4 regions of the Rhizobium sp. CNPSo 3670 genome follow, and region 1 is predicted to be linked to each of the others. Evidence: predicted binding sites of a transcription regulator. Region 1 holds the regulator's gene; each other region holds the start of a gene.
What was found. The regulator LexA, encoded in region 1, represses DNA repair genes until DNA is damaged. The targets are predictions, from matches to a motif close to TGTTCNNNNTGTGTTCNG.

Region 1 (5,127 bases):
ATACTTGCCGTCCTTGAAGAATTCCGTCGAGGCGCAGTCGAGGCCGAGGCACATGTCGTCGCCCGGCTTGTAGCCGGCTTTCTCGATCGACTTCATGATGAAGTCGAGGGCTTCGGGCGCACTCTTCAGGCCGGGAGCGAAGCCGCCTTCGTCACCGACATTGGTGTTGTGGCCCTGCGCGGCAAGCTCCTTGCGGAGCGTATGGAAGACTTCCGAACCCATGCGCACGGCGTCGGCGATCGAATCGGCGCCGACCGGCAGGATCATGAATTCCTGGAAGTCGATCGGGTTGTCGGCATGAGCGCCGCCGTTGATGATGTTCATCATCGGCACCGGCAGGAGGCTGGCGGAAGCGCCGCCGACGTAACGGTAAAGCGGCAGGCCGGATGCCTGGGCCGCAGCCTTGGCGACGGCGAGCGAGACGCCAAGGATGGCGTTGGCGCCGAGGCGCGACTTGTTCGGGGTGCCATCGAGCTCGATCATGATGTTGTCGATCTGGATCTGATTTTCGGCGTCGATGCCGCCGATCGCGTCGAAGATCTCGGTGTTGGCGGCCTCGACCGCCTTTTCGACGCCCTTGCCGAGGTAGCGCTTGCCGCCGTCGCGCAGCTCGACCGCCTCATGTGCGCCCGTCGAGGCGCCCGAGGGAACGGCCGCGCGGCCCATGCTGCCGTCTTCGAGATAGACGTCGACTTCGACGGTGGGGTTGCCACGGCTATCGAGGATCTCGCGGGCGATGATATCGGTGATTGCAGTCATGGGTTCTTCCTGCTCGGTGGGTGATAAGTCGTTCGAAGCCTGTCATAATCGAAGGCGTACAAATTACAATGGCGCAATTTTCCGCCTTCGAAGGTGTATGGCATCGTGGCCTAGACCACGATCATGTCAGCCTGTTGAACGTTAGGCCTTGGCGATCGCATCGAAGGCAAGCAACTTCTCGAGCAGTCGCGGCATGTCCTTGAGATAGACCATGTTCGGCCCGTCGGACGGTGCATTGTCGGGATCCTGATGGGTTTCGACGAAGACGCCGGCAATTCCCGTCGCCACTGCCGCGCGCGCCAGCGTTTCCACGAACTCGCGCTGGCCGCCGGAGGAATCGCCCTGCCCGCCCGGCTGCGCCACGGAATGGGTGGCGTCAAAAATGACGGGAGCCCCCATCGCCGCCATGATCGGCAGCGAACGCATGTCGGAAACCAGCGTATTGTAACCGAAGGAGGCACCGCGCTCGCACAAGAGCACATTCGGATTGCCGCTGGCGTTGAGCTTCTTCAGAACGTTCTTCATATCCCAAGGGGCGAGGAACTGGCCCTTCTTGACATTGACGGCGCGGCCGGTCCTAGCGGCGGCGATCAGAAGGTCGGTCTGACGGCAGAGGAAGGCCGGGATCTGCAGGACATCAACCACCTTGGCCACCTCGGCGCATTGCTCGGCCGTATGGACGTCGGTTACGACGGGAAAGCCGAATTCCTTCTTGAGGTCGGCAAAGACCTCCATGCCCTTTTCCAGGCCGATGCCGCGTTCAGCCGAGAGCGAGGTACGGTTCGCCTTGTCGAAGGAGCTCTTGTAGACGAGGCCAATGCCGAGCTTGCCGCAAAGCTCCTTCAGCGTGCCGGCGACCATGAAGGCGTGATCCCGGCTCTCCATTTGGCATGGACCGGCGATCAGCGACAAGCGGCCAGTATTGGAAAAAGTGACCTGGCCTTCGCCTTCGCCGATCCTGACTTCGGAATTCGTGTCGGTGCTCATCGTGTTTCCTCGAAGGCGAAGAGCGCACCCTGCCCGGGCGTGGGCTTCACCAGAATGCGATTGTTCTTGCGTGTGAATGTGATCCCGTTAGCACCCAAATGCGCTTCTGTCACGGCAAGATCGATGACGGTGAAGAGGATTGCCCGCCCCCGCAGGCCGCGATCGGCTGATGAGACAGCGGTTTCGAAATAGGCCTCCAGCCCTTCCGGCGTCATCAAGCTGATCTTTGCATTCGATGCCGCGATATTCATGCCGAAACCGGTTTTCTCCACCGCCGCCTGCCCAATCGCGAGCCCGACGAAGGCGGCGAATGCCGCCGGGTCCGGTGCACAAAGTGCGATCTCGGCAATGCCGATCACGCCATTGGCGTGCGTCTCCAGCGCGGCGCGATCTGTAGGGAACGAATTGATGCGCTGGCAAGTAAAGAGAAAGAAATCGGGGGCGCGCAAATCAGCTGCAAAGGCCAGCTTAAAGCTGCCGACGCTCTCCGAACCGTCCGGCATCCGCATCGGCCGGCTGAACTGCAACATCTCACCGGCGCTCGCGCCGTTGCTGACGAAGCGCTTATGATCGAGGTCGGCATCCTCGCTGAGGAAGGCCAGCGCAGAAAGTCCCTCCTCGCCGCAGCGGAAACGGAAGGCGCGATTGCGGGCGATGAAGACGTTGCCCTGGCGGGCTGCTGCCTCGCTCTCGTCGACACTCGCCACGCCAAGCGGCTCCAGATAGGTCTTGTCGGCGAAAAAGACGCAGGCATTCTCCGTTCCGAAGGGATGGCCCCCATCGGCGGCGACGGTGAAACCGAGCTTGCCGAGCCTTTCACGCGCCAGATCGATATTGACCACGGGCAGCACGACATGATCCAGCGGGTGCGACCTGGCGGAACGCGCGTTCATGAATATCCCTCCTGAAACCGGCAAGAGATGTGCGACAGCATCTCCCTCAATGCAAGACATGTGCGCCAATCCAGCAAATGAAAATAAAAATCTCCGCGAGTTGACGTGAACTTTTACGGAAATTTAGCTACTTGCGGAACACATATGGAACATATAGTGTCCGTTCTGGATTTGTTTCAATCACGGGGTCTGACGTCGATGCTCACGCGCAAACAACAGGAGCTTCTCCTTTTCATCCATGAGCGCATGAAGGAATCCGGCGTTCCTCCCTCTTTCGACGAAATGAAGGATGCCCTGGATCTCGCCTCGAAATCCGGCATTCACCGCCTGATCACGGCGCTTGAGGAACGCGGCTTCATTCGCCGCCTACCGAACCGCGCCCGGGCGCTCGAGGTGATCAAGCTTCCGGAGGCCTATAACCCCAGTCTTCAGCGTCGCGGTTTTTCGCCGAGCGTCATCGAGGGCAGCCTCGGCAAGCCCCAGCCGGTCGCCGCCCCCGCTGCGCCAAAGCCGATCGCCGACAATGGCAATTCCGTCTCCGTGCCGGTCATGGGACGTATCGCCGCCGGCGTTCCGATCTCGGCGATCCAGAACAACACCCACGACATCGTCGTTCCCGCAGATATGCTCGGCTCCGGTGAGCACTATGCGCTGGAGGTCAAAGGCGATTCGATGATCGACGCCGGCATCTTCGACGGCGACACCGTGATCATTCGCAACGGCAGTACCGCCAGTCCCGGCGATATCGTCGTTGCCCTCGTCGATGACGAGGAAGCAACGCTGAAGCGTTTCCGCCGCAAGGGCGCCTCGATCGCGCTCGAGGCCGCCAACCCGGCTTATGAGACCCGCATCTTCGGGCCCGACCGCGTGAAGGTGCAGGGTAAGCTCGTCGGCCTCATCCGTCGCTATCACTGACGCCGGATGGGCTGGAATCGGTAAAACGATCATTGCGCCAATCATAGGCGCGATGGCGCATCCATGGTCGCGACAAAGCATCGAAGGCGGTGGTGACCTCCAGGGCGGCATCGGCGAAACGCAATTCGAGCGAGCCGGTCCTACGCAGCGTCTCGCCGGTGAAAAGCGTGCCACCTGAACGGCAGCGGTTGAAACGCAGACGGACCGACGTCACGACGATATCGGCCGTATCGCAGGCCGGGCCGAGATAGGCGGCATTGTCGATAACGGTGACGATATGGCCATTGCCAAGTCTTGATGTGCACCAAGCCTTCTTGACGCAGGAAAAACGGTTTGCTTCACCGCCTGCTGCGGCTACCCGCATCGCCGCACTCGCTTCGTTCTGCTGATCGCGGGAAAGCCCGACACGGCGGCCTTCTCCTTCCGGCGGGATGGCCGGACCATCCAGCATCGTCGGCGGATCATGTGTCGGCAGCACCAGCGCTCTCTGCCACTGGTCGAATATGAAATCCGGCGGGTTTTCACGGTTGGAAGCTATTGCCTCAGCCGCGACGACCGCAACCAGACTGCCATCCTCCGAAATCACCAGATCCGGCGGCCGGGGGACCGGCAGAAGCAGCACGATGAGCGTCGAGATGGCGATGATCGATGTGCCGACGTGGCGCAGCCGAGTTCGCAGTAGCGTCAGCAGCAGAAAGCCTGCCACCGCCACTGCGAAATACCAGCCGGGCAAGCGGCCGATGCCGATATCACCGCCCCAGCCGGACACCGTCTTGGCAACCGCAATCACCAGATCGAGGCCGAATCCGACGACCTTCCAGAGCGGAGCGTCCAGACCGAAAGGCATGAGCAACATCGCCAACAATCCGGCCGGCATGACGATGAAGGAGATAATCGGCATCGTCGCAAGGTTTGCCGGCAGGCCGTAAGCCGTCAGGCGATGAAAATGCTCGATCGAAAACAATGCGGTGGAAAAGCCGCCGATCAGCGAGGTCAGGAAGACGCCGCCGAAGAAACCGGCGACGGCAGCCACCGGCCTCATGATCGGCAGTTTCAGAAAAGCGTTTTCGCGGACACGCCTGTCCTTCCACAACTGATAGCCCGATACCAAGGCCAATGTGGCGGCAAAGGACATCTGAAAGCTCGGTCCCAATACTTCCGAAGGTGAAATGGCGATGATGATGAGCGCGGAGAGAACGACATTGCGCAGGCTGATCGACGGCCTGTCGAAGAAGACGGCAATCAGCATGATGGCCATCATGATAAAGGCGCGCTCGGCCGAAACCCCGAAACCGGAGATCAGGTAATAGGCGGTGACGGCGATGAGCGCGCCGGCAGCGGCGATCTTCTTTGTCGGATAGGCTTGGGCGACGCCGGGAAAGAGGCTGAGCAGCATCCGAAAGCCGACGAAGAAGATGCCGGCCGACAGCGCCATGTTGAGGCCCGAGATCGCGACGATATGGGCAAGGCCGGACTGGCGCAGCGCCTCCGTCGTCGCGTGCGATATGGCGCGCCGTTCATCCGTCACCAGGGCAGCGGCAAAGGCGCCGGTATCACCGGGCAGGATCGATCT
Region 2 (5,127 bases), on a different contig from region 1:
AAGGTCGCCCACTTAAAGCCTCCACTATGATATCAATGATATCATAGTGCCGTTGAAGCCCATTTTCAATCGTCGTCAGAGGGCCTTGGACTTTGCCGCCTTGGTGAACTTCTTGATCACCATCTCCCGCTTCAGCCGCGAGATATGGTCGATGAAGAGCACGCCGTTCAAGTGATCGATCTCGTGCTGCAGGCAGGTGGCAAGCAGCCCGTCGGCTTCCACCATCTGTTCCCTGCCGTCGCGGTCGAGGTATTTCACCGAGACGACAGCCGGGCGCTCGACCTCGGCATAATAGTCCGGAATCGACAAGCAGCCTTCCTCATAGACCGAGCGCTCGTCGGACGATTTGACGGTCTCGGGATTGATGAAGACCTGCGGCTGCTTTTCCTCGCCCTCGCGGGAGACGTCAATGACCAGCATGCGGCGCGGCACGCCGATCTGGATTGCGGCGAGGCCGATGCCCGGCGCGTCGTACATGGTTTCCAGCATGTCGTCGGCAAGGCGCTGCAGGTCGGCATCCACACGCTCGATCGGCTTGGAGAGCTGACGGAGAACGGGGTCGGGAAGAATGATGAGTGGCTTGATGGTCATGGGCGTTCCCATAACCCATCTTTTCCCGCTATGGAATTATCCGGCGGGCGGGGAAGACGCTTTTTTGCGTCCCCGCCCGGAATTTCGCCATATTTGGGTCAGGCCGCCCGGCGGGCACCGACGACGGCGTGGGCTTCCGGACGGGCGCGGAAGCGGCGCAACAGCTCGATCAACTGGTCCACCTCGTCCTTGAGGCGGCAGGTTTCCGCCGACGTGCGCTCGACCATGCCGGAATTCTGCTGGGTGATTTCGCCCATGCTGCGGATCGCCACGCTGACCTCGTTGACGCCGGTCGCCTGATCGCGGGCGGCGGCGGCGATATCGGCGACGAAGCGGTTGATGATGTCGATGCGGCTGATCATATCGTTCAGTGCCTCGCCGGTGCTCGAGACGATGCCGACACCCTCGTTAACCTGACTCGAACTCTGCGAGATCAGGTTCTTGATCTCCTTGGCAGCATCGGCCGTGCGCTGGGCGAGCTGGCGGACTTCCTGCGCGACGACCGCAAAACCCTTGCCGGCATCACCGGCGCGCGCCGCCTCGACGCCGGCGTTCAGCGCCAGAAGATTGGTCTGGAAGGCGATTTCGTCGATGACGCCGATAATTTTGGAAATCTCCGTCGAGGATTTCTCGATACCGGCCATCGCCGACACGGCGCTGGTGACGAGTTCGCCCGAATTCTTCGCCTTCTGCTGCGTCTCGCGTACGGCGTCCGAAGCCTTCTCGGCGTTGGCGGCGGTCTGGCCGACGCTGACGGAAAGCTGTTGCAGGGCAGCCGAACTCTCCTCGACGCCGGCCGCCTGCTGGGCAGTGCGCAATGCGAGATCGTTGGTCGCATTGGAGATGACGTCGGCGCCATTCATGATATGGCCCGACGTGTCGCGCACCGATGCGAAGGAATGGCGCAGCGCCTTGACGGCACGGTTGTAATCCTCGGCCATCTGCCGAAAATTACCGGGCAGGTCGGATGGCAGAGTGGCCTCGAGATCGCCGCTCGACAGCGCCTCCAGACCGCGGCGCAGCTGCTCCAGCGCCATCGCCTGATCGGCCTCGGCCTGGGCACGCTGCTCTTCCAGAGCCTGGCGCTTGGCTTCAAGCGTCTCGAGGTAGACCGAGATCGAATAATCCATGTCGAGCATGCCGGCCTTGATGACCGCCGACAGCCTTTCGGCGAGCAATTTGCCCTGCTGGCGCGCAAAGACCGACGGCCACTGCTTCTCCATGATGCCCTTGACGAGCTCGGACAGAACCAGGGCATAGCCGCCGACATACCAGCGCGGCTCCAGCCCGATGCGGGCGTGCGTGCGCCCGACCGCGGTCACGCCGTCGACGTAGGTTTCGTCGAAGGCGCCGCCTGCAAGCTTGCCCCAATGATCCTGCTGCCGCTTCTTGGCATGAGCGACATGGTTCTTGTCGGCGAAAAAGCCTGAGACGGCGGGGGTCTTGGCGATCTTGGCATAGAACGTGTCGAGGGCACCGCCGATTAGCTCTGATATGACGGGGCTGAGATCCCGTATCGACCGGCGCGCCGCCTCGTCCAGTTCGATGAAATCGAGGCGCTGCCTGAGTGCACTGTCGGTCTGCTGGGATGTCATGGAAATCTCTGTACTTGGCGCAACGGCGCTGGAGGGAATTCTGCGGCACAGATTTTGGCGAATATGGTTGAGCAATGGTTAAATCGGCGGCGATTTTCTGCATCGGTGAGGAAAAAGGCGACAGAGGATTTCGTTCACGTTTTGATCTATGTATTGCCGCAGCTTCTGTTATGGTTGCGGCATGACCGTTCATTCCGAATCGCTCGCCCTCTCCAACGCCTCTCTGAGCCCGGCCATGCTGGCGCTTGCCGGCGGCGTTTTTGTCGCCTTCGTGCTTCTGGTGATCATCCTTCTCTTGCGCAGCGCCAGCCTCCGCCGCGAGCAGGCGGAGGAGGCGAGCCTCCGGGCTGGCGAAAGCGAGGCGCGCATGGCCGAGCTTTTGAAGATCCAGGCGGAGATGCAGGGCCGCATCACGGCCATGGCCGAGGTTTTCGGCGCGCGCCAGAGCGAGCTCAATCAGGCAATCAGCCAACGCCTCGACGGCATGTCGCAGCGCGTCAGCTCGACGATCACCGAGCAGACGAAATCGACGCATGAGAACCTGCAGCGGCTGCAGGAGCGGCTGGCGGTCATCGATGCGGCGCAGAACAATATCCAGACGCTCGCCAAGGACGTCGTCGGACTGCAGGCGATTCTCTCGAACAAGCAGACGCGCGGCGCCTTCGGCCAGTCGCGGATGGAGACGATCGTCGCCGACGGCCTGCCGATGGGGGCCTATGCCTTCCAGCAAACGCTCTCAAACGGGTCGCGGCCCGACTGCACCATCCGCATGCCTAACGGCGCGCCGCCGCTTGTCATCGATGCGAAGTTCCCGCTCGAAGCCTGGAACGCCATCCGTGACGCCGGCAGCCCCGAGGCCGCCAAAATCGCCGGCCAGCAGTTCCGCCGCGACCTGGAGATCCATATCCGGGATATTTCCGAGAAATATCTGATTCAGGGGGAAACCCAGGAGACGGCCTTTCTCTTCGTGCCGTCGGAATCGATCTTCGCGGAGATCCACGAGAACTTCGAGGCCCTGGTGCAGAAAGCACACCGGGCGCGCATCGTCATCGTCTCGCCGTCACTGCTGATGCTGTCGATCCAGGTCATCCAGGCGGTGCTGAAAGACCAGCGCATGCGGGCGCAGGCGCATCTGATCCAGGGCGAGGTGGCGATCCTGATGGACGATCTCGGCCGTCTCGACGAGCGGGTGCGCAAGCTGCAGGGCCATTTCGCCATGGCGCAGAAGGATATCGACATGGTCGTCACGTCAGCCGACAAGCTCACCAGGCGCGGCGCCAAGATCGAGGCGCTGGAATTCGAGGCAGGCGGCGACGCCAGGCCAGCCCGCGACGACGAGACTCCGGCCAAATCCGTGGAAAGCCGTACCGGCCTTCTCAAGCTTCGGGTGGTTGACGAGGAGTGACCGCTTCGGGCAGTGTCTCGCCCCATGAAATAGCAGGAGCATGATGTCATTGGCATGCTCCAAAAGACGGGACAGCCTGATGATCACAGTTTTCGGATCCATCAACATGGATCTCATCGCCACGACCGAGCGACTGCCGAAGCCCGGCGAAACGGTGGCCGGCAACGGTTTTGCCACGGCCGCCGGCGGCAAGGGCGCCAACCAGGCGCTGGCAGCCCGCCGCGCCGGCCGCTATGTGCATATGGCCGGCGCCGTCGGCAAGGATGCTTTTGCTGCCGATGCTCTTTCTCTGCTCGATGAGGCAGGAACCGATCTCTCCCTCGTCAAGCATATCGACGGTCCCACAGGAACGGCGCTGATCCTGGTCGGCGGCGACGGCGAGAACATGATTGCCGTGGTGCCGGGCGCCAACGGCCTGGTCGCGCCCGCCGATGCGGAAACCGCGATCGGCCGCATGCACGAAGGCGACATACTGATGTTGCAGCTTGAGGTGCCGGTCGCGGCCGTCGAACGCGCGCTCTCGGCCGCACGCGCCAAGGGCATCACCAGCATCCTCAACCTCGCCCCACTGATTCCCGATGCGCCGCGTCTCGGACGCCTCGCCGATATCGTCATTGCCAATGAGACTGAGTTCGAGCGACTTGCCGGACAGGACGGCATGGACGCAGGAGCGCGCGAGGCAGCGCTTGTCCGCCTGCATCATGAAACCGGCCAGACCCTGATCGTGACGCTCGGCGGCGATGGCGTCATCGCCATTCGTGACGGGGTCCTCTCAAGAGCGCAGGGGCTGGCGATCGATCCTGTCGATACGGTCGGAGCGGGAGACACCTTCTGCGGCTATTTCGCCGCCAGCCTCGATGACGGGCTTGATTTTCCGACAGCGCTGCGCCGCGCGGCGGTCGCCGGTTCGCTCGCATGCCTCAAATCAGGCGCGCAACCGTCGATTCCTTTGAGTGGGGAAGTCGCAGACAGAATATAGCCTGGCCTGCCTGCGAAACGTCGGCAGATGTCCTTCAATTTTAAAGGAGATTTCTGCGGTTTTGCTCATATAACCACTCAAGTTTCATTTAAATTTAACAGGTCTCCGGCGATCTTCCCAGCGATCGCCGGATCGTCGCATGTGCGGATCCGCGGCTGATGCGGCGGCTCCATGACGGAGCCATGCCTTCGCTCCTGCGCCGAAGAATGCCCGTTCGGCGCATCCTTGCCTGAGGAACCCATGTTCATTTTTCGCATGAAATCGCTTGCGGCGAAACTTATCGCCATCACCGGCATTGCCATCGCGCTTGTTCTCATCGCTTCGAACTTTTTCCTCATCGGCCAGACCAGGGATCGCGTTCAGATGCTGACGATGGATCAAGCCAATCTCGAGGCAAAGTCGATCGCCAATGAGATCGCCGCCAATGTCGGCGAACTCGCCAGCGCTGCCCGCAGCATGTCAGGCGTCATCGGCCGAGCCCACGATGGAAAGTCGCTCGATCGCAAGGGCATGATCAACGTGCTGAAAGCCAATCTGGAACAGAATGCCTTCGCCTT
Region 3 (5,127 bases), on a different contig from region 1:
TCGGTGGCGCTCGTCTCCGATGCCGGCACGCCGCTCGTCTCCGATCCCGGCTACCGGCTGGCCCGGCAGGCGATTGCCGCCGGTTACCGCGTCATTCCCATTCCAGGCGCCTCGGCGCCGCTCGCCGCCCTTGTTGGTTCCGGCCTGCCGAACGACGCCTTCCTCTTTGCCGGCTTTCTTCCGGCCAAGGATAAGGCCCGCCGCGATCGTCTCGGTGAATTTGCCGCAGCCCCGGCGACGCTGATCTTTTTTGAATCGCCCCATCGCATCGCTGCCGCGCTTCTTGCCGCCGCCGATGTGCTCGGCCCGGCCCGGCCGGCCTGCGTCTGCCGTGAGTTGACCAAGACCTATGAAGAATTCCGCCGCGGCACGCTGGCCGAACTCGCCGCCCATTACCAGCAGGTGGAAAACGTCAGGGGCGAGATCGTCCTCGTCGTCGGTCCGCCGCAGCCGGTAGAAACCTCCGAGGCCGATGTCGAAGCCGTGCTTGCCGATCTGTCGATGTCGATGCCGACAGCAAAGGCTGCGACCGAGGCCGCTCGTCTCACCGGCCTGCCGCGCAAGGCGCTCTACCAGCGCCTGCTGGAGATGAAGGGCGGCAATGGGTGATAAAGACCTCACCGCCGTAAAAAGGAAGGCGCTGCGCCGCGGCCGCATGTCGGAATATGTCGCCGCCGCTTTCCTGATGCTGAAGGGATACCGTATCCTGGCGCTGCGCCACCGCACCAGGCTCGGCGAGATCGATATCGTCGCCCGCAAGGGCGACCTCGCCGTCTTCGTCGAGGTCAAGGCCCGCCATGGCGAGGCTGCGGCTATCGACGCCGTCTCCGTCGCCGCTCAGAAGCGGATCCGGGCGGCAAGCGATCTGTGGCTCGCCCGCCAGGCCGATCAGGCCCGCCTTTCCCAGCGCTACGATATCGTCGCGGTCATGCCCGGCCGGCTGCCGCGGCACTTTCCGGACGCCTTCTGAGCGCTTTCAGCCCGGTCGAGATTCCGGATTGTTAAAATTTTAGTCCCCCGTTGAACGAGCTCCTTACCTCTCTCTGCTACCCACCGTCGCAATAGGGGTTGAGATTTGGGGGTTGTTGCGTGGCCTGGAAGATGATGTTTGCAAGCGCGGTCGCCATGGCGGCGCGCTCGGTGCCGTATATCGCGCTGAAGCCGGCCGGAAAATCCTTCGTCGCCCATGCGAGCGATCATCTGCCGCTGAAATCGACGCCGATCAATCCCGACTGGATCATCAGCGGCAATCCTGAAGCCCGGACCGCCGAACATTCGCGCGGACATGACGAGGCGTCGCTGACGGCAATCTGGGATTGCACGGCGGGCGAATTCCGCTGGTATTTCGGCTGGGACGAGACCGTGATGATCCTCGAAGGCGAGGTCCATATCACCGCCGAGGATGGCACGGAACGAACCTTGCGCACCGGCGACGTCGCCTTTTTCGCCGGTGGAACCTGGGCGAGCTGGCGGGTCGACACCTACGTCCGCAAGGTCGCCTTCCTGCGCAAGCCTTTCCCGAAGCCTTTGGCGATCGCCTACCGTCTGCGCAACATGCTGCGCAACGGCGGTAGCCAAGGCATTGCCGCCTGAAAGTTGCGAACGCCCGAAGCCCTTGATGACCGTTGCGTTTAATGCCGGGCCGACCTACATCTGTCCGGCATTCAGCGAGGGACGGAAATGGCCAAGATCACCAATGTAGCGGTCCAGATGGATCATGTCGCCGGCATCAATATTGCAGGTGACTCCACCTTCGCCATGAGCCTGGAAGCGCAGGCGCGCGGCTACAGGCTCTTCCATTACACCCCCGAGCGCCTGAGCTTCCGCGACGGCAAGCTCTTTGCGAGCGTCGAGCCGATGGTGCTGCGCGACGTCAAGGGCGATCACTTCGAGCTTGGCGCGCCCGAGCGCGTCGATCTCTCGACCATGGACGTAGTGCTGCTGCGCCAGGATCCGCCCTTCGACATGGCCTATATCACCTCGACGCATCTCCTCGAGCGCATCCACCCGAAGACGCTCGTCGTCAACGATCCGGCCTGGGTGCGCAATTCGCCGGAGAAGATCTTCGTCACCGAATTCTCCGACCTGATGCCGAAGACGCTGATCACCAAGGATCCGGCCGAAATCCGCCGCTTCCGCGATGAGATGGGCGACATCATCCTGAAGCCGCTCTACGGAAATGGCGGCGCCGGCGTCTTCCATTCCACCCGCGACGACCGCAATCTCTCCTCGCTCTTGGAAATGTTCGGCCAGCTTTTCCGCGAGCCTTTCATCGCCCAGCAATATCTGCCCGACGTGCGCAAGGGCGACAAGCGCATCATCCTCGTCGACGGCGAGTTCGCCGGCGCGATCAACCGCGTGCCGGCCGAACATGACAGCCGCTCCAACATGCATGTCGGCGGCCGCGCCGAGGCGACCGAACTGACGGCGCGCGAGCAGGAAATCTGCGCCCGCATCGGCCCGGCGCTGAGGGAGCGCGGCTTCCTGCTCGTCGGCATCGACGTGATCGGCGATTACATGACCGAGATCAACGTCACCTCGCCGACAGGCATCCGCGAGGTCAGGAAGTTTGGCGGCGCCGATATAGCAAGCTTGCTCTGGGACGCGATCGAGCGCAAGCGCGGCTGAGGCTGCGATCGGGTACAACCGCGCCCGCCACTGATTATCTGCCTGCGTTCTTTTATTGTTCTTGTTTTAGTCCTGCTTCCGTGCCAGATTGCAACCGCTGGCTTTCACGGCCAAAGGGGCGGTCTCTAAGAGTTTGCGGGACAAGGGTGGGCATATGGTCGCGCGTGTCAGTACGGTAGCATTCCAGGGCATCGAAGGCGTTCCGGTCGAGGTTCAGGTCATGATCGCGCCCGGCAAGGTCGGCATGCAGATCGTCGGCCTGCCCGACAAGGCGGTGGCCGAAAGCCGCGAGCGCGTGCAGGCCGCCCTTCATGCCTCCGGCCTGGCGCTGCCGGGCAAACGGGTGACCGTCAACCTGGCGCCAGCCGATCTGCCGAAGGAAGGCTCGCATTTTGATCTGCCGATCGCACTCGCGCTAATGGCCGCCCTCGGCGCCATTCCCGCCGATGCGCTGTCGGATTTTGTCGTCGTCGGCGAACTCAACCTCGACGGAACGATCGCCGCGATCGCTGGCGCGCTGCCGGCCGCGATCGGCGCCAATGCGCTCGGCAAGGGGCTGATCTGCCCGGCCGAAAGCGGCGCGGAAGCCGCCTGGGCCGGCGCCGAGGTCGATATTCTCGCCCCGCGCAGCCTGATTGCCCTTGCCAATCATTTCCGCGGCACGCAGGTACTGTCCAGGCCGGAACCGTCGATCCGCGCCAATGCCGCCAACCTGCCTGACCTTGCCGAGATCAAGGGTCAGGAAAGCGCCAAACGCGCGCTCGAGGTGGCCGCTGCCGGCGGCCACAATCTCCTGATGGTCGGGCCTCCCGGCTCCGGCAAGTCGATGCTGGCGTCGCGCCTGCCGTCGATCCTGCCGCCGCTTTCGCCGGCCGAACTGCTTGAAGTGTCGATGGTTCATTCGATCGCCGGCCAGCTCACCGGCGGCAAGCTGTCCGACCGCCGGCCCTTCCGTACCCCGCATCATTCCGCCACCATGGCCGCCCTTGTCGGCGGCGGGCTGCGCGCCCGTCCGGGCGAGGCCTCGCTTGCCCATCACGGCGTGCTGTTCCTCGACGAATTTCCCGAGTTCACGCCGCAGGCGCTGGACGCGCTGCGCCAGCCGCTCGAAGGCGGCGAATGCGTCATTGCCCGGGCCAACCACCGCGTCTCCTATCCGGCGAAATTCCAGCTGATCGCGGCGATGAACCCCTGCCGGTGCGGCATGGCCGGTGAGCCGGGTCATACCTGCGCCCGCGGCCCGCGCTGCATGAGCGATTACCAGGCGCGCATCTCCGGGCCGCTGATGGACCGCATCGATATCCGCATCGACGTGCCGGCCGTCTCCGCCGCCGATCTCATCCGGCCGACGGCGGCCGAGGCCAGCGCCGACGTCGCCCGCCGCGTCGCCCGCGCCCGCGAAATCCGGCAGGAGCGCTTCGAAAGCGCCGGCGCCAGGGATATCGGCACCAACGCCCGCTGCTCCACCGCGATGATCGAAAAGCTCGCCGAACCCGATGCCAGCGGCCTGCAGCTCCTGCGCGATGCCGCCGAAAAAATGAAATTCTCCGCCCGCGGCTACCACCGCGTCCTCAAGGTTGCCCGCACATTGGCCGATCTCGATGACAAACCGACCGTCGGGCGTCTGCATCTCGCCGAAGCGATTTCTTACCGCATCGCTGGTGAGAGGTTGACGGCGGCGGCGTGAGGTAGAAGCGAATAGGGAGTGGCGAATAGCGAATAGCTAGCTAATTGCTTGCCTCACGCCAATCCGTCCCACATCCTATTCGCTATTCGCTATTCGCTATTCAGCTCCCCAACCCCTCAAACAGCGCCGTCGAGAGATACCGCTCCGCAAAAGACGGAATGATGATGACGATGTTTTTGCCGGCATTTTCCGGCCGGCTGCCGACCTTGATCGCGGCCGTCAGCGCCGCGCCTGAGGAGATGCCGACCGGCACGCCTTCGAGCCGGGCGATGAGGCGGGCCTGTTCGAAGGCCTCGTCGTTGGTGACGGTGACGACCTCGTCATAGATGCCGGTATCGAGGATCTTCGGCGCGAAGCCTGCGCCGATGCCCTGGATCTTGTGCGGGCCGGGATTGCCGCCTGAGAGCACCGGCGAATCGGCGGGCTCGACGGCAATGATCTGGATCTCCGGCTTATGGCTTTTCAGCACCTGGCCGACGCCGGTGATCGTGCCGCCGGTGCCGATGCCCGAGACGACGATGTCGACCTTGCCCTCGGTATCGTTCCAGATTTCCTCGGCCGTCGTCTTGCGGTGGATCTCGGGGTTGGCCGGGTTTTCGAACTGCTGCGGAATGATGGCGTCGGGAAGCGACGCTGCCAGCTCCTCCGCCTTAGCGATGGCGCCCTTCATGCCTTTCGCGCCTTCGGTCAGCACCAGCTCGGCGCCGAGCAGCGCCAGCATCTTGCGCCGTTCGACCGACATCGTTTCCGGCATGGTGAGGATCAGCCGATACCCCTTGGCGGCGGCGGCAAAGGCGAGTGCGATGCCTGTG
Region 4 (5,127 bases), on a different contig from region 1:
AACAGCTGGTGGCCACGCACCTGCCGTTCCCGTCCGTCGGCCGGGTGGCGGTGGACGGCGAAGCCTTCCGTTGGGTGCCGGTCTTCTGGGACTATTGAGCGCCGAACCAAAGAGCGTTGCATAGAGCCAATCTATGCAACGCGATCTATCGCCACATGCCGCGCATGCGGGCGCCGACGTCGATGCGCACCTGGCGCGCTTGCGCCTGAGCGGCGGCTTCCGACTTCACCTGCGGCCAGCTGCAGGCTTCGAAAAACTGCAGCAGTGTCGCGGGAATGAAGCGGCTGCGCGAGGCATAGACGTGCCGGTCGCCCTGGGCGTTCTGCCCATAGGTGAAGAAGCGTTGCGGCACGACGAGGTCGAGACCATCGCGGGCGCGCGTCATCGCCACGTAGAGCAGCCGGCGCTCCTCCTCGATCTCGGCGGTGGTGCCGACCGCAAGATCGCTCGGAATGCAGCCGTCGACGACGTTCAGCATGAAGACTTTCGTCCATTCCTGGCCCTTGGCGGAATGGATGGTCGACAGGATGAGATAGTCCTCGTCGAGAAGCGGCACGCCGGCTTGATCGCTGGTCGCATCCGGCGGATCGAGCGTGAGCTCGGTGAGGAAACGTTCGCGGGAGGCATAACCCCCGGCGATCTGCTCCAACTGCAACAGATCGGCCTGCCGTGTCGAAGCGTCCTCGTGCAGCCGCTCCAGATGCGGCGCATACCATTGCCGCGCCAGCTCGATTTCCGCCGGCCAGCCGGCCTTGCCGGATTTCAGCTCCTGCAGCATCGAAACGAAGGCGGTCCAGTCCTCGCCGGAGCGTGGCGGCGCTGGCATAGACGCCAGAGCAGACAACGGGCTCGCATCCTCGGCCATCAGATCGAGCGCCTTCTGCGCCGTCGACGGCCCGACGCCCGGCAGGATCTGCATCAGCCGGAAGCCCGCCACCCGGTCGCGCGGATTGTGCGAAAAGCGAAGCGCGGCCAGCATGTCCTTCACATGCGCGCTGTCGAGAAACTTCAACCCGCCGAACTTGACGAAGGGAATGTTGCGGCGGGTCAGCTCGACCTCCAGCGGCCCGCTGTGGTGGGCGGCGCGGAAGAGCACGGCCTGCTGCTTGAGCTTCAGGCCTTCCTCGCGATTGTCGAGCACCTTGTCGGCGACATAACGCGCCTGCTCGGCCTCGTCCCGCACAGAAACCAGGCGCGGCCGCTCCGCCGATTGCCGCTCGGTCCAGAGATTCTTGGTGAAGCGCTCGGAGGCGAGATCGATGACGGCATTCGCCGCCGCCAGGATCGGCTGCGTCGAGCGGTAATTGCGGTCGAGGGTGACGATATCGGCGGCCGGGCTGAAGGCGGCGGGAAAATCGAGGATATTGCGAACCGTCGCCGCACGGAAGGAATAGATCGACTGCGCGTCGTCGCCGACGACGGTCAGCCCCTGTCCCTGGGGCTTCAGCGCCAGAAGGATCGAGGCCTGCAGCCTGTTCGTATCCTGATATTCATCGACGAGCACATGGTCGAAGCGGCTGCCGATATCCTCGGCAATCACGCTCTCGCCGACCATCTGCGCCCAGTAGAGCAGGAGGTCGTCGTAATCGAGCACGTTCTGAGCCTGCTTCGCCTCGACATAGCAGGCGAAAAGCTCACGCAGCTGTTGCTCCCACGCCGCGCACCAGGGAAAGGCGTCGCGCAGCACCTGGTCGAGCGCGGTTTCCGAATTCACCGCCCGGGAATAGATGGCAAGGCAGGTGCCCTTGGACGGAAAGCGGCTTTCCGTCTTTGAGAAGCCGAGATCGTGCCGGATGAGGTTCATCAGATCGGCGCTGTCTTCGCGGTCGTGAATGGTGAAATCGGCATCGAGGCCGATCTGTTGGGCATAATCGCGCAGCAGCCGGGCGCCGATGCCGTGGAAAGTGCCGGACCAGTTGAGCGCATCGGCCATGATGCCGGCATTCGAACCCAGCACATCACGGCAGATGCGCTCGACGCGCCGCGCCATCTCGGCGGCCGCCCGGCGCGAGAAGGTCATCAGCAGGATGCGGCGCGGATCGGCGCCCTTGACGATCAGATGGGCGACGCGATGCGCCAGCGTGTTCGTCTTGCCGGAGCCGGCGCCGGCAATGACCAGCAGCGGCCCGGCAATATGACTGCCGTCGGTGAGCGTGCCGTGCTCGACGGCCATGCGCTGCTGGGGATTGAGCTTTTCGAGATACATCCAGCCGTCCGGTCGGGCTCCCGCAGAATCACTGCGAGAAGATTAGATGTTCCTTGAATGTTCGCGATTTCAGCCGCTGTCAAGTCTGCGGCGCGGCGATCCTCAATCGGGAAAATCCGGTCCCACCTCGCGCCGCACCAGTTTCAAGCTGCGGTCCGGCTGAAGAATATAGGTTTCCTCCACGCGCTGCCCCGTCTCATTGTAGAACTGATTGTAGACGGCGCTGCCGATCGGGGATTTTGTGAGCTTGGTCCGCGGCTGGCCGCCATAGGTGATGCTCCCGGGAATGGGTTCCAGCGCCGGGCTATCAGCCGAGGAGCAGCCGGCCAGCAAAACCGCGGCAACAAAGGCGGGCAGAAGCACTTTCATCGTCGTCATCCCTCTTTTCGAACCGAATATGGAAGGCGTAGCCTCCTTCGCCAAGGGCTGCCTGCCCGCAGCCCTCTTGAAGGTTTCGTGCGTCGGCGCGGCGGTGTCGACGGGCGGCCTAGATAGCGGAAGCATCGTCGGCTGAAGCTATGTGCATAGCCGCCTGTTGCGGCGCTGAGGGAACCAAGTGAGCCCCCACGTGTTGAAATGCCGGACCTGAAACGCTGGAGACCATCATGCAGTCGCTTCTTCGCCTCTGGGCAACGACCTTGATTATCGGTTGCGGTGTCTTTGCCGGCTCCGCCTATGCCTCACTCGAAACCGGCACGAATTATTCCGCCCTTCCGAAGGACCAGATCGCTCTCAACGAATACACCGAGACGGCCGCGTGCAAGCCGGCAGAGCCGCACTATCTGCCGTCCTTCATTCGCGCGGCGGACGGTACGATCATCGGTGTAGGCTATCTCGAGGTGGAAAATGAAGGCGGGGCGGACTGCTGAAAATCCGATCTGCTCGAACGAGGCTCGCCTGCTTTTCCGGTGACGAGCCTCTGACCATCATCATGATGGCTGCCTGTTTTCTATCGAAGCACCTGTCCCAGGCGCAACGCCTTTTGCGCCAAAACCCGGCGCCTGCTGGATGCAAGGTTAAGCAAAAATTAGACAATGTATCGTTCCGGCACGTCATGCCGATCAAATCGACAATAGCCGACGGCCTTGCTAGTGCAGCTTCAGTTTCGCCTCTTCGGCCGCCGCCAGGAACTCGGCTCTCGCCTCCTCCACGCTCTTGCGCCCGTCGAGCGCTGCCCGGCAGGTGCTGCGCGCCTTGATATAATGAAGCCCGCGCGAACTCGGCCAGAAATCCGCTAGGCATTTCAACGCATCGAACGGCCCGGTAACCGTTCGCGCATCGGCATCTTCGAAACCGACCGTGACCGGGCTGTTCCATCGTTCAGTTGCCATCGATACTCCTCCAAGATTGTCGACAGAAACAGGATGCTGCGCCTCCCATTCTCAGGACGGACGCCGCCATGGTAGGCATTCTAGCGCGATTTTTGCCGTCAACAATGGTGAATCGTTTGTTGCTGATCAGGCGAATGCCAGCTTGAGTGACGCGGATCGCCTGGGTGTGCGCGACCGGAGCAATTTTGAGTAGTCGCAGATAAGTTGTATGCCGCTAGCGCGATGCTACCGCTACCGTGTTCGGAAAGCTGGGGGCTCGACATGGGTTTCGATCGAAATTTGATTCAGGCTGCTTTTCTCTCAGTGGCGCTGGCACTGCCGGCGTTCGCCGGCGGCGCAGAGATGTCAGCCGAAGAGGCCTTCCTGGCGCGTATACACTCTGACGTCCTCCCAAGAATGCAGCTGGAATATCTGCAAACCGCCGTCAGTCAGTTTGTACACGCGATCGATATCGCTGCCTTTCGCGCACGCTTGATGCGCGAAGAGGCATTACAGCAATGGTATGTCGAGGACATCTACGATGGAGTGCCTGTGAGGGTAAATGCCGAGCTTCTTGACAGATGGGCCCTGTCGCCATCCATGCCCTATCGTCTCGAAACTGATGTTCCCGATTGCGCTCACGGTAGCGTGCTGCTTCCCACTTGTCCCTAGCGCTCATCCAGCGCAGACGTAATAATGTCCGCTGCTGAAAGAAAACTGGTGCTGCCGAGTGGGATTGAACCACCGACCTCACCCTTACCAAGGGTGTGCTCTACCACTGAGCTACGGCAGCAGGACCAGATCCGCGTGGAGCCGGGCGGCTCAATTGCGGGAACGGGGCGGCTATTGCCACAGCTTGACGACAAGCGCAAGCCGCAAAATCCAACTTCGCGTGGATAGAGATGCAAGGGACTTTTGGATCGGCGCGAATTCGGCTAATTCTGTTGACATGAACGACAAGACCGAAGCCGGCCAGAAGAGCCGTAAAGAGGCGATCGAGGCACAGGCGAAACTGCGCCGCGAGCGCGCCGCCGAAAAGCTCAGGGAAAATCTTTCCAGACGCAAACAGCAGGTGCGTGCCCGCCGTTCCGGCCAGGCCGACGAAACTAACGGGCTGCCCGCCGCAAAAATGGACGAATCGTAATGTTCCGTCCCTGGCGAATTGAAGCCTCTTCATAAATCCCCTAAACACCTCACTCCTTCTTTCAAGGCAGAACTTTCAGGAAGTAAGCGCACATGGATCGTATCAGAATTGTCGGCGGTAATGAGCTGAATGGCATCATTCCGATTTCCGGCGCCAAGAATGCCGCACTGCCGCTGATGATCGCCTCGCTTCTGACCAGTGACACGCTGACGCTGGAAAACGTGCCGCACTTGGCAGACGTCGAGCTTCTGATGCGCATCCTCGGCAATCACGGCGTCGATGTCGCCGTCAACGGCCGCCGCGAGCGCCAGGAGGATTCCTACGCCCGCACGATCCATTTCACCTGCCGCACCATCGTCGATACCACCGCTTCTTACGAACTGGTCTCGAAGATGCGCGCCTCCTTCTGGGTTATTGGGCCGCTCTTGGCGCGTGAGGGCCATTGCCGCGTTTCGCTGCCGGGCGGT

Region 2: AC13QO_RS00140 (DNA recombination protein RmuC) is a predicted target of LexA. The motif match lies at 2,318-2,335, and genes of this name have one in related genera.
Region 3: AC13QO_RS00575 (YifB family Mg chelatase-like AAA ATPase) is a predicted target of LexA. The motif match lies at 2,674-2,691, and genes of this name have one in related genera.
Region 4: AC13QO_RS10860 (ATP-dependent helicase) is a predicted target of LexA. The motif match lies at 2,254-2,271, and genes of this name have one in related genera.

What each region holds. Positions count from the first base shown of each region.
Region 1 covers NZ_JBXSOL010000011.1:40,654-45,780, reverse strand. The annotation lists gene eno (phosphopyruvate hydratase) at 1-759, opposite strand, end outside; gene kdsA (3-deoxy-8-phosphooctulonate synthase) at 901-1,746, opposite strand; gene AC13QO_RS13530 (VOC family protein) at 1,743-2,639, opposite strand; gene lexA (transcriptional repressor LexA) at 2,838-3,554, shown strand; gene AC13QO_RS13520 (ComEC/Rec2 family competence protein) at 3,535-5,127, opposite strand, start outside.
Region 2 covers NZ_JBXSOL010000001.1:22,186-27,312, forward strand. The annotation lists gene AC13QO_RS00125 (FitA-like ribbon-helix-helix domain-containing protein) at 1-12, opposite strand, end outside; gene def (peptide deformylase) at 76-591, opposite strand; gene AC13QO_RS00135 (methyl-accepting chemotaxis protein) at 690-2,186, opposite strand; gene AC13QO_RS00140 (DNA recombination protein RmuC) at 2,368-3,591, shown strand; gene AC13QO_RS00145 (ribokinase) at 3,671-4,570, shown strand; gene AC13QO_RS00150 (methyl-accepting chemotaxis protein) at 4,811-5,127, shown strand, end outside.
Region 3 covers NZ_JBXSOL010000001.1:118,174-123,300, reverse strand. The annotation lists gene rsmI (16S rRNA (cytidine(1402)-2'-O)-methyltransferase) at 1-609, shown strand, start outside; gene AC13QO_RS00590 (YraN family protein) at 602-970, shown strand; gene AC13QO_RS00585 (cupin domain-containing protein) at 1,090-1,593, shown strand; gene gshB (glutathione synthase) at 1,681-2,628, shown strand; gene AC13QO_RS00575 (YifB family Mg chelatase-like AAA ATPase) at 2,783-4,315, shown strand; gene cysK (cysteine synthase A) at 4,416-5,127, opposite strand, start outside.
Region 4 covers NZ_JBXSOL010000008.1:165,766-170,892, reverse strand. The annotation lists gene AC13QO_RS10865 (MBL fold metallo-hydrolase) at 1-98, shown strand, start outside; gene AC13QO_RS10860 (ATP-dependent helicase) at 146-2,206, opposite strand; gene AC13QO_RS10855 (hypothetical protein) at 2,309-2,575, opposite strand; gene AC13QO_RS10850 (hypothetical protein) at 2,812-3,075, shown strand; gene AC13QO_RS10845 (DUF982 domain-containing protein) at 3,295-3,537, opposite strand; gene AC13QO_RS10840 (hypothetical protein) at 3,799-4,188, shown strand; tRNA gene AC13QO_RS10835 (tRNA-Thr) at 4,235-4,309, opposite strand; gene AC13QO_RS10830 (hypothetical protein) at 4,466-4,660, shown strand; gene murA (UDP-N-acetylglucosamine 1-carboxyvinyltransferase) at 4,753-5,127, shown strand, end outside.